Regions from separate parts of the Endozoicomonas sp. ALC020 genome, predicted to be linked through region 1. Evidence: predicted binding sites of a transcription regulator. Region 1 holds the regulator's gene; each other region holds the start of a gene.
What was found. The regulator LexA, encoded in region 1, represses DNA repair genes until DNA is damaged. The targets are predictions, from matches to a motif close to TACTGTNTANNTANACAGTA.
Positions count from the first base shown of each region.

Region 2: a site for LexA is predicted at 2,407-2,426, ahead of recN (DNA repair protein RecN). Genes of this name have one in related genera too.
Region 3: a site for LexA is predicted at 1,657-1,676, ahead of ruvA (Holliday junction branch migration protein RuvA). Genes of this name have one in related genera too.

Region 1 covers NZ_CP184830.1:5,581,076-5,585,249, reverse strand. The annotation lists gene ACOJUO_RS20485 (DUF6586 family protein) at 1-206, shown strand, start outside; gene ACOJUO_RS20480 (PTS sugar transporter subunit IIB) at 335-640, shown strand; gene ACOJUO_RS20475 (hypothetical protein) at 818-1,060, shown strand; gene ACOJUO_RS20470 (SulA-like leucine-rich domain-containing protein) at 1,087-1,575, opposite strand; gene lexA (transcriptional repressor LexA) at 1,702-2,304, opposite strand; gene ACOJUO_RS20460 (serpin family protein) at 2,546-4,174, opposite strand, start outside.
Region 2 covers NZ_CP184830.1:829,149-833,322, reverse strand. The annotation lists gene ACOJUO_RS03095 (GspE/PulE family protein) at 1-122, shown strand, start outside; gene ACOJUO_RS03090 (hypothetical protein) at 212-694, shown strand; gene recN (DNA repair protein RecN) at 697-2,382, opposite strand; gene grpE (nucleotide exchange factor GrpE) at 2,641-3,225, shown strand; gene dnaK (molecular chaperone DnaK) at 3,417-4,174, shown strand, end outside.
Region 3 covers NZ_CP184830.1:6,509,418-6,513,591, reverse strand. The annotation lists gene ACOJUO_RS24340 (hypothetical protein) at 1-150, opposite strand, end outside; gene ruvC (crossover junction endodeoxyribonuclease RuvC) at 491-1,018, shown strand; gene ACOJUO_RS24330 (carboxymuconolactone decarboxylase family protein) at 1,015-1,560, opposite strand; gene ruvA (Holliday junction branch migration protein RuvA) at 1,699-2,310, shown strand; gene rarD (EamA family transporter RarD) at 2,374-3,249, opposite strand; gene ruvB (Holliday junction branch migration DNA helicase RuvB) at 3,474-4,174, shown strand, end outside.

The DNA.
Region 1 (4,174 bases):
TGGCAGATTTACTTAAAGCTTATGACGATATTTTTAATGCTAATGGTAATATACAATCATATTCAAGTAATAGCAGTATGATTATGATTGCTTCGGATACTAGTGAAGTCACCAAAGGTATTAAGACGCCAGAAAGTGCCAAGAGTATTCTTGCCTCCCTCAAGGAGTTGGTAGGGCACTTTAGAAATTTCAATCTTGAATGGTGATTAGATTTTTTAGATCTGATTCATGACTCATAATAGTGTGCCTGGATTGATTCAAACCGTGCATGATTGTGGGAATGTTTAGAACTCTGTTGTTTATGGCTGTTGTTCAATTTGATCAGAGGTATCTTATGACTAAGATCATGCTGTGCTGTTCGGCAGGTATGTCTACCAGCATGTTCGTGGAGAAAATGCGCGAAGCAGCTGAAAGTCGGAGTGAAGAAGTCGAGGTTGAAGCCTTCGGCGCTAGTCATTTCGATGAACAGGTAGCCTGTTTCGATGTTGTTCTGCTGGGTCCTCAGGTTAAATATATGTTGAATGATCTCAAGCTGCGTGCTGCCGAATATGCTGTTCCGGTTGAGGCGATCAGCCCTGTTGATTATGGCACGATGAATGGTGCGAAAGTGTTGGGCTTTGCTCTGTCGCTAACAGCCTGATTAATTCCAGTTTATCGTGTGTATGCTGCAATACGGGGGCAAAAGCTGCAGCTCTTTTAAGGGTTTTTACTTTCCAGTCTGCAATAACACTTTGCATTACTCTCTACTGACCTATTGCATCATAAGTCACAATGCTGCATGATTTCTCCCTCTTATACGCTATTTATGGAACGAAATATGGCTGCATCGTTTTTGGAAATTGTGGAACTTCCAACAGGAGAGATTGTTCTGCGAAGCAGTGACGACGAGGGTGAGCCCCTGCTGACTATGAAATTTTCAGAGGAAGCCAAACAGTATCTTGAAGGGGACCATTTGCAAGTGGCAAAGGTCATGTTTGATGCTGGCATGCGTGAAGTTGCTGAACTCACTCGTCCGCAATCCTCTGAAGAAGAGATTCCTGAGAACAGAGTACTGCACTGACTCCATTTTCATGAAAATGACGGGCATCATGCAACCTGTCTACTGCGAATAGCCAGCCCCTGACACTGTCCATTCCTGGCTGCGCTTTCAAGCTTAGTTAGCCACCCTTTATCCAAATGCCCCAGCCAGCTGATGACAGTGTGGCTGGTTCCGGATGCCAGCGCTTTCCTGGTGAGTTCCAATGTCTGATTAATATTGTTGGAGCTAAAGATTTGCACCTTGTCATGATTTAAGTCGCAATTCTTTAACCAGTGCAGGGTTCTGGTGTCATCTGCCAGAATCAGGGTCAACCAACGTTCACTGTCAGTGGACAGCTGACTGAGCATGGGCGTCAGGAGTTCTTCTGCCTGCCAGGGTTGACCTGAAAGAATGAGTTCATTAATACTGGGCTTCAGAGACTTTTCAGTTTTTCCTGATAAAGTCTTTTCTAGGCGCGAGGGGTTAATGCAGACTGTATTGGTCTGGTAGCTTGGGGCTGAAAAATTGTGCCTTTCACTGCTGGTTCGGTACAGCATAAATTCTTCCTTCTGGCATAGCCCGGACGCTGTTTGTTATTCGCACTTCAGCGTAGTGGGCCTTTAACAACAGCTGCCTGTTGTGAGTAGTGTCTCTGGTAATGGTCAGGCTCATCTTATTCCGTCTCAGGACTGATTTCTGATGACTCCGACGCTTAAACCTTCGATGGCAAAGGCATCCTGAGTGAGATCAACGACTATGGTTTCGAACTCGTCGTTTTCCGGATGCAGCAATACTTTGTTTTTCTGTTTCTCGAATCTTTTCACGGTGACATCATCTTCAATCCGGGCGACGACAACCTGACCGTTTCGAACATCTGTTGTCTTGTGAACGGCCAGCAGGTCACCATCAAGAATCCCGATGTCCTTCATGCTCATTCCTTTTACCCTTAACAGGAAGTCTGCCGATGGGGTGAAGAAAGCGGGATTGAGCATCAGGTGGTCTTCGATATGTTCCTGGGCGAGGATCGGGTTCCCGGCAGCAACCTGTCCGATAATCGGAAGGCCTTCAGGCTGGCTGTCTGGAATGCGGATACCACGGGAGGCGCCGGGGGTAATCTCGATAGCGCCTTTACGGGCCAGTGCCCTGAGATGTTCTTCGGCAGCATTGGGTGAGCGAAAGCCGAAGGTCTTGGCGATTTCGGCCCTGGTGGGTGGGAAACCTGTCTCGTCAATATGAGATTTGATCAGGTCCAGTATCTCGGATTGCCGTTTAGTCAGTTTGATCATGGTCTCTCAATCTGTTTTTTTATACAGTATCTGTGATTATATACAGTATTCTTGTGGTGGCAAGTTATTATCCAGGCTGCGACGATAAGCAAAAAATGACAAGAGGGTCGTCAATGGTGCAGGTGAGGCATGCTTTGCCACCATAGTGATGAGTTGTTGGCTGAAATTCGCAAGCTGAGTCCCTGAAGCTTTTTTTAATAAAAAATCCGGAGGTGGTTAATCTCCGGATTTGGCATTTTATTTATGATTGTGTAGAAGTTAATTTCTTCCGCAGTGCATCCCAGGCATCATTTGAAACTTCTACTTCAAAGCCATCAAAACCATGCCAAACTTTAACAAAATCTACATGTTTGTAATCAAGCCATTCTAATATTCTTTCTCTGATATCAAGGGCATTATCCTTACTACCAGTATGGATAGCTAATCTGGATTTAACTGCTTTGGCACTTTTGATATTAAAATCCTCTTTCGGATCAAACTTATGGTATATTAGTTTACTCACATCAATAGATTCATCATCTGGTAACATATATTCTATAGAGTTAATAGTTTCTTCAATAATTTTTTCGTCTTTTTTGGGTTCATCTATTTTTCTGTAATTTTTGTAATTTTCGATAGGAGTCATTTTGCTATCAGCTGTCAAGTCATTTGGTTTCAAACTTTTATCAGATTTCAAATCATTAGATTTCAAGCTTTCAGCTGAGTCATTCCCGGCCGCATAAAATTCTAAAAAGCTGCCATCCTTAATCAGCATCTCCACCAACCGATTGCCTTGTCCATCTACAATGGCAATGTAACCAGGGGAGACAAAATGAAAGTGTGGTGGTTTTTTTGTACCGAAGCCTCTGAGTGTTCTTGTTGCGGCAGTGGCAACTTGACCATAAGCTCCCTCTTCATTAATGGATACTCTGGTCTTCTGAAGAATTTCCAGATCACAATTTGAGGGATGGCCTAATCTTGTTAAATCTTCAGACCTTATGACATCGGCTCCAAATGTCTGAGAAATTTTGTCGAGTAAATTGGTGTCACAACTGCCGTCTATTTTTATCCTGGGTAGCATTAGATCCATCTCTTTTTTACGGCCATTTAATCCGTCAATCAGGTGATTGATTGTATCAGAATCAAGGTTGTTAATCCCTGTCGGACTGTCATCAGGGGTTATTATTGCGACTAATTTAAGATCTTCACCATTCACTGATCGGAAATTTTTGCCAATGGCACCAAATTTTCCATTATCAAAAAATTGCACGTTTTCAGTTGACTTCATCATCTTGACGTTTTCAATCATACTTCCGTCTGCGCAGATAAATTTGCCCGAGGCCGTTTTTTCTTTAGAAAATGGCCTCTCCCAGATACCCTCGAATTCCATCACATTGCCAATTACCGTTGTAATCAGTTCTCGTCGAGTTTTACAATGACCATGAAACAACTTATTGATTTTTCCATGAGTCTTCTCTTTCACGAAGTCTTCTGCGATGTCGGCCAGGCACCTGTCCTGGTCAGGACGGTCCAGCTTTTCGGTTTGATAACATACAGACAGTATCTGATCAAGATGCTCGTTTATGACGGCAGAGTCAGAACCTATAAAGTTAGCGCAAGAGAGTACCTTCTGTATCTGATACGGATCCTTGGCGTAAGCATGGTTAACGCTGAATTCGCCTAGTTTTTTATGGATCTCAATCTCCATCTCATCAGTTAACTCTTCTTTAGAGATACCCAGGATCGATGCCTTTCTGGCTTTATCATCCATACTCGCCAGAAGCATACCCAGAACCGGAGCCAGGCTGGCAGAAGACACTACCTTGCTTTTATTGTCCCTGTCGTCTAAGGCGTTCAGAATTCCTAATGACACTTTATCAATCAATTTTTT
Region 2 (4,174 bases), 2.3 Mb from region 1:
TTCGTCGTCAATCCATCAAAGAAGGTATGTACAGTCTTCGCCTTTCCGGAGCTCAGAAAGTAGCAACAGGATTAACAACCATCGAAGAAGTGATGAGAGTGACACCAGACCAGCAGCATTGATTGACTCAGCTTTAAGAAGAAATGGTTGCAGTCTCCCACTGACTATTCGATATTAATATGTGAAGTGGCAGTGGAACAGTCAGATAATAATGAAAACACTTATCCTTACAGGCTTGCTGCTATTACCCTTTGCAATACAAGCGCAGAAGGTAATGGAACTGAAGCCTGCCGAAAAAACCCAATCATTTGTTGAGCAGATGCAGCAGAATTTTGATCCGGCTGTGGCTGATCTCGTGCTGGAGTCTTATTTGAACAGCCTGCTCAAGGCTAACGCAATTAAAGGTGGAGCCAGAAACTCATCCATAGAGTATTCTGTAAGAGCCAACCGGGAAGGGGAGTTGGTGGTGACTCGGCATCAGCAACTGGAGCGGGGGCTGGTCCGAAACAATAACACCCTGACAGTGTTCGGCGTTGGCCATACTTTGGAGTCAGACTGTTCCAGTATTGAGCAGCGTTGCTGGATTTTATATCCCGATAAGGATGAACGTTGGGTTGAAATAGAATATGCACCCAAAGCCGTGAAGGAACTGGCTAAAGGAATGGGGTTACTGATTAAGGAGCTGCAAAGGTAATTTCAGGCGGCAGACCTTGAAACACAGAGACTAAGCATCTCTTTTGCGTGGTTGAGTGTGGACTCGGTCATTTCTACACCGCCCAACATTCGGGCCACCTCTTTAACACGACAATCGCCTTTCAGGCCGACGATCTCAGTGGAGGTTTTAGCATTGCGAACCTTCTTGCTGACATGCAAATGCTGATGCCCCTGGGATGCTACCTGAGGCTGGTGGGTGACACAAATTACCTGACTTCTTTCTCCCAGCTCCCTGAGCATGGCTCCGACAATTTCTGCGGTGCCACCGCCAATGCCGACATCCACTTCGTCAAAGATCATGCTGGGAATGTGAGAGGTTTGAGCGGTTATCACTTGAATGGCCAGACTGATTCTCGATAGTTCACCACCAGAGGCCACTTTAGCCAGTGCTCTGGGTGGTTGACCCGGGTTAGTCGTCACCAGGAATTCGACCTCTTCAGCACCATTGGCTGAGAGCATGCTGCCCTCTATCGGTGTCAGGGCAATGATGAACTCTCCGTGGGGCAGGCCGAGCAAAGCCATGCGTCTAGTGATTTTCTTTTCAAGTTGTCTGGCAGCAGACTGACGTTTTCTGGAGAGTTTTTCGCATTGGTTCTGAAACTCGGATTTTAGTTCGATCAGCTTTTGTTGTAATGCTTCAACCCGTTCATCGCTGAACTGGATGCTCTCCAGCTCAGAGCCAAGCGTGCTTTGCTTTTCCAATAACGCTTCGGGTTGAACCCTGTGCTTTCTCGCAAGGTCGTAAATAGCACTGAGGCGTTCATCCACATCCCGCATTCTGGCGGGATCGGCATCAAAATGATCGATAAAGTGATTGATTTCTCCTACCGCTTCCTCGACCTGAATTTGGGCAGAGGACATCATTTCAATTGTGTTGTTGATGGCTGGGTGATCTATTTGCAGATCGCTCAGGCGCTGCAGGCAGGTGGAGAGTTTCTGGAGAATGTTACCTGCCTCGTTGTCTGAGCAGATAGCATTGATTTCGTGACACACGGAAAGAGTGCCTTCAGCATGGGATAACTGTTTGAGTTCCTGCTCAAGTTGTTCCAGCTCTCCTTCCTGAAGCGATAGCTGTTCCAGCTCCTGAAGCTGATAGCTGAGCAGTTGCACTCGTTCATCCTGCTCCCTGCGATTATGGCTGAGAGTGGTCAGTTCATCATGTGTCTGGTTGAACTGATGGGCAGTGCGAGCCACTTCGGAGGCCAGTTTTTGTATGTCGGCATAATCATCCAGAAGCAGTCGATGGTTGCTTTTTTTCAGTAACGACTGGCTTTCATGCTGGCCATGGATATCAATTAACCGTTCACCAATGGCCCGAAGATCCGCAAGGGGAGAAAGAGTCCCATTGATATAGGCACGGGACCGTCCCTCTTTGGTAATGACTCTTCGGAGAATGCACTCATCATCACTGGCCAGATCTTTTTCTTGCAGCCATGCTTTTGCCGCAGTGCACTGGCTGATATCAAAAGAAGCGTGAATCTCAGCTTTGTCAGTACCCTGACGAACACAGTGACTATCGGTTCTGTCACCCGTTGCCAGACCGAGAGCATCCAGCATGATGGACTTACCGGCACCGGTCTCGCCGGTAATGACAGTCATTCCACAATGGATGTCCAGATCCAGCTGGTCAACGATGGCAAAGTTGCTGATGGACAGTTGGGTCAGCATGATAAATACCCGCTACTGTAGCTTTACTGTTTATATATACAGTAACCTGAAGTGTGCGATTCGTAAAGTCAGAGCTGAAAAAATCCACTGATCCTGAACTGAATGAGATGGGTGGCCGTTGTGATTTTGTTTTGCGGCCCGGTGTTTTGCGAAATGATCGCTTGCGTTAAAAAAACTGTTTTTCAGGTCTTGAATCCGGAATTCGTGACCCAATATACGTTTCATCTAAATGATTGCCTCCCGGTCGGAGATTCTGGAATGACAGTAGAAAGCAGCAAACCTGAAGAGCAGGTAACGGAAGAAGCCACAGAGCAGCAGGCAGAAGAAAGCCTGCTGAACGAAGAGGGTGGTGTTGAACTCGACAGTGAAGGTAATCTGACCGACGGCCTTGAGAGTCAGCTGGAAGCACTCAACGAAGAACTTGCCAGGGCGAAAGATCAGACTCTGCGTACTGCTGCTGAAATGCAGAACATTAAGCGTCGTGCCGAGCAGGATGTTGAAAAGGCTCACAAATTTGCTCTGGAAAAATTTGTTGACGCACTGATTCCAGTGGTTGATAGCCTGGAAAAAGGCATTGAAAGTGCCGAACAGGCAGAAGGGTCTCACGAAGCCCTGGTAGAAGGTATGAAGCTGACTCTGAAGCAGTTCCTGGATGCATTGGGACGCTTCGCGGTAGTTCAGGAAGACCCCAGTGGTCAGCCTTTTGACCCGAACTTCCATCAGGCCATGTCGATGGTTCCGAATCCCGATGTTGAAGCCAACACCGTGATTGATGTTTTCCAGAAAGGATACAAGCTGAATGGTCGTTTGATTCGTCCGGCTATGGTTGTTGTTTCCAAATAAGTGATTTTGCTGAGGAATATTCAAAAAAGAATATTTCAACAGCCTTGAAATCAAATCGATTGATCCCATATTGATTTCAAAGGCCAAAAACAGCTGCTCACCAGACACTGGCAAGCAGCCCTCAGCTGAAGAATTAAAGAATTGAACTAAAGAATTTCGTCCTGGAATCAGGGCAATGGAGAGATTGAACAATGGGTAAAATAATCGGTATTGATCTGGGTACCACTAACTCTTGTGTATCTATTCTGGATGGTGAAAAAGCCAAGGTTCTGGAAAATGCTGAAGGCGGTCGTACAACGCCTTCTATCATCGCCTTCACTGACGATGGTGAGACTCTGGTAGGTCAGCCAGCCAAGCGTCAGGCCGTTACCAATCCTGACAATACCCTGTTTGCCATCAAGCGTCTGATTGGCCGTCGTTTCAAAGACGATGTGGTTCAAAAAGACATCCAGATGGTTCCTTACAAGATTGTTGAAGCTGACAATGGCGACGCCTGGGTTGAAGTTAAAGGTGACAAAAAAGCGCCGCCTCAGATTTCTGCTGAAATCCTGAAGAAAATGAAGAAGACCGCTGAAGACTACCTGGGCGAGTCTGTTACTGAAGCGGTGGTTACCGTACCTGCATACTTCAACGATGCTCAGCGTCAGGCAACCAAAGATGCTGGCCGTATTGCCGGTCTGGATGTCAAGCGTATCATTAACGAGCCAACTGCTGCTGCTCTGGCCTACGGCATGGACAAGAGGCAGGGTGACCAGACCATCGCTGTATACGACCTGGGTGGTGGTACTTTTGATATCTCAATCATCGAGATTGCCGATGTTGACGGCGAGCACCAGTTCGAAGTACTGGCCACCAACGGTGACACTTTCCTGGGTGGCGAAGACTTTGACATGCGTTTGATCGATTACCTGGCAGAAGAGTTCAAAAAAGACCAGGGTATCGACCTTAA
Region 3 (4,174 bases), 930 kb from region 1:
GAAAGTGTCGGGGTTTTTTTGTTTCTGTTCCGGAGATACCAGCCCGGCTGGAATATCTGTGAACGCCCAGACATTGAAGCCTACCAGCAGCATAAACAATAGAATAATGATGCCTGTGATAATCATTAATGTTTTTAGCAGGTCGGACATTAATCGTTTCCGGATCATCTTGTGGAGTAAAACAGTCTTGAGCAAGAACAATGATCTTTGCGGTTCTCGCCACGAAAGTATTACCAGAGAAATACTAAGCTGCTTCTATCGTTACTCACAGGCAAATTTGGTAATTCAGTGTTCTTGAATTGTAAGTTTCTGATACCCACCGGCACCGCTGGTATATTGTATGGGTGTACAGTATCCTTTTGACATAACCATGACTTTGAACCCTCGCCTGTCAGATTTTTTTGGCAGAAGCTGTCACACTCATTGACCCCGGGGGGCATCAAACGCTGTCATTGAAAATAGCGACATCTGACTTGAGAATACATTCTGAATGGCCATCCTGATGGGGATAGATCCGGGCTCAAGAATTACCGGCTATGGATTAATTGAAGAAGTAGGCAATAAAACACATTATGTGGCGTCCGGTTGTATTCGCATCCGGGAGGCGCCTCTACCTGAGCGCTTGCAGCAGATTTATGAAGGCATCAGCACTTTGATCGAACGTTACATCCCGCAGTCCGTTGGTGTGGAGCAAGTGTTTATGTCCAGAAATGCTGATTCGGCACTGAAACTGGGTCAGGCCAGGGCTGCGGCCATTGTGGCTGTGGTTAATCACAATATTGAGGTGTCGGAATACTCTGCCCGGCAGGTCAAGCAGGCTGTGGTTGGTAAAGGCTCTGCGGATAAGTACCAGGTAAAGCACATGGTGAAGTCGATCCTTGACTTGAATGATACCCCTCAGGCCGATGCTGCGGACGCTCTGGCGGTTGCTCTTTGTCATGCTCATACTCGTTCCAGTCTGGTCAGGATGGCGGGTGCTACGGGTACTCGACGTCGTCGTCTTACGGGGCAGTCTTAGTTTGGGTGGACACAAAGGTGAAAGGAAGCAATGCAAAACACCAGATCCAGGATCTGTTGTGGCGTGTAGATTTTCTTCAGTTCTTTCCAGTTCTCCGGACTTATGATCTGTTCTTTGTAGAGTTCTTCAGTGGTTTTCAGTAACAGGCGTTGTTTGTTGTCCCAGCCCGGTGCCAGATGGCCACGGGAAACCATTTGTACATCACTGGCTTTCAGTCCCGTATCCAGTGCACATTGAGCAATATCCGGGATCAGGTGTCTGGTATTGCAAATGTACGCACTTCTCAGGGCAACCAGAGCGCGATCTCTCATCGGGAGGCTGCTGTAGCCTTGTATATAACTGATGAAGCTGCGAGCAGGCTTATCAAGCTCAGGTGAGTTTGCCGGGCGTCCCGGGAAATCTTCCTTTAACAAAGATTTTTGTGACTTGATGAAAGGGATGGGAATAGGGCCACCGGATACAGCTGGGTGGTATTCACTGGCCAGGCCAGCCTCGGGCAGGATCTGCCAGAGTGATCCCAGAAATGTGCGAAGTTTCTTCAAGGGGGCAGCTCCTTCAGATCATCGAATTGAACTTCTCTTAGTGATTAGAGAGTGACAATTCTCAGGAGTTCTACGCCCTCGTCGTATTGTTAGGCGTTCTGACCTTATAGTCAGAAAATAAAAGATTTGGAAAACAGGATGATTGGAAGAATTCGGGGCCTTCTGGCTGACAAACAGCCCCCTCATTTGCTGATAGAGACCCATGGTATCGGGTATGAAGTGGAAGCTCCGATGTCGGTTTTTTATAAACTGCCGGACGTTGGTCAGGAGGTCGTGTTATATACCCACTTTGTAGTGCGCGAAGATGCTCAGCTCCTATACGGTTTTAGCAATCGTGATGAGCGGGAGTTGTTTAGAACTCTGATCAAGGTCAATGGGGTTGGTCCCAAGCTCGGACTGACCCTGTTGTCCGGTATAGAAGCTGATGCTTTTGTGCGCTGTGTGCAGGAAGGTGATAGTGCCACTTTGGTGAAGTTGCCGGGTGTGGGTAAAAAAACAGCCGAGCGGCTGATTGTTGAAATGAAAGATAAGCTGGATCGTTGGCAGTCAGCACCTCTGCTGGAAGGTAAGCCTCTGGTTGCCGGTGGCGAAATGGCTGCCGAAGCAAAAGATATTGAACAGGAAGCCGTCAGTGCTCTGGTGGCTCTGGGTTATAAACCCCAGGAAGCCGGCAAAGTCATTGGTAAGTTGCTCAAGGATGGCATGACCAGTGAAGAGCTGATTCGTCAGGCTCTGAAAAGTATGATCTGATAACACCGCGTCTTATTTAAAAGGTGAGACGATTGAGTCTCACCTGCTTGTCTGCTTTGTAGTTTACCGGATGAACTTCCTGACCGAGTCAACGCAGATGGCTGCCGTTGCCAGCCAGATAAAGCTATAGCTGAGCCACTGCTGTAAGGTGAAGACTTCTCCGAGAACGGTGACAGCCACCACAAATATCAAAGCAGGCTCCAGGTAGCTCAACAGGCCAAACAAACTGACAGACAGATGCCTGGAGGCGTTGATGTAGCAGATCAGTGACAGGCTGCAGAGTAGCCCCAGACCTGGCAGCAGATACCAAAGAGTGACGGAATGGGTCAGGTTTTGCATAAAACTCTGATCACTCATCAGTATGAAAATACCAGCCGGAAGGAACAACAGGTGCTCAAAAAGCAGGGCTGGCAAGGTATCGACCTGCAAAGGTTTACGGATGATGAAATACACCGGATAAAGTCCGGCCACCGCCAGGCTGACCCAGGGTAATGAGCCCTGTTGCCAAATCATGGCAAGCACGCCTAATGACGCGGACCCCATGGCAAAGTAATGAGCCTTGTTCAGTCTCTCGTTAAATACCAGCTTGCCGGTTAATGCCAGGGTGAGTGGCAGCAAAAAATAGCCAAGGGAGAGATCCTGTGTTTTATCATTCACGGGGCCCCAGACAAACAGCCACCACTGAAAGCCAACAATCAAACCACCCAGGGATAGCATCAGCACAGTTTTCCGGCAGAGAAAAACCGCCCTGAAGCCCCGGAGCCGGTCCATGCGATAGCAGACCATTGTCAGGCAGAGAGCGCTGAAAATGACCCTGTTCCAGAACAGGGTATTTCCGGACAGCTTAATAAACTGTACATAAATGGGCACAAGCCCGAACATCACGGAGGCCATGACCGAGTTAGTCAGGCCTTTTCCAGAAACCAAATGTGTATTCATTCTGAGTACTTCCTTTAATCAGAATTTAAAACAGAGAGTATAGGAGTCCGATGACTCCGAAGTTTAAAAGGTAATGCACCCCCGGGCAGCTAAGTGCTCGCAAGTGCTCTTTTTACGTTCAGAGTGCTTGGACGATTAAATGTAGCGTTTTGTTCCCAAAGCTGGATTATTTTTTTAACAGACTGGAGATGGTACGCTGAGAGTAATGGTAGACGAGCTAGAACATGATTGAAGCAGATCGATTGATATCCTCCTCAGAACGCCCTCTGGAAGAGGTGCTGGATCGGGCTATTCGCCCGGTAAAACTGGCTGATTATGTGGGACAGCCAAAAGTCAGGGAGCAGATGGAAATTTTTATCCAGGCTGCAAGACTTCGTAATGATGCCCTTGATCATACCCTTATATTCGGACCTCCGGGGCTGGGTAAAACCACGCTTTCCCACATCCTTGCCAATGAGATGGGCAGCAATATTCGAACGACTTCTGGCCCGGTGCTGGAAAAAGCGGGTGACCTGGCAGCTCTTCTGACCAATCTTGAGCCCAATGACATTCTGTTTATTGATGAAATTCACCGCCTCAGTCCGGTAGTGGAAGAAGTATTGTATCCGGCGATGGAAGATTATCAGCTGGACATCATGATCGGTGAAGGCCCTGCTGCGCGATCTATCAAGCTGGACCTGCCTCCCTTTACCTTGGTGGGAGCTACAACCAGGGCGGGTCTGCTGACGTCTCCGCTCCGGGATCGTTTTGGTATTGTACAGAGGCTGGAGTTTTATAATATTGAGGACCTGACTTATATCGTAGAACGTTCTGCCGGAATTCTCGGGGTGGGGATTGATAAGGAAGGTGCAGGAGAGATTGCCCGACGCTCCAGAGGAACGCCCAGAATTGCCAACCGATTGCTGAGAAGGGTGCGTGATTTTGC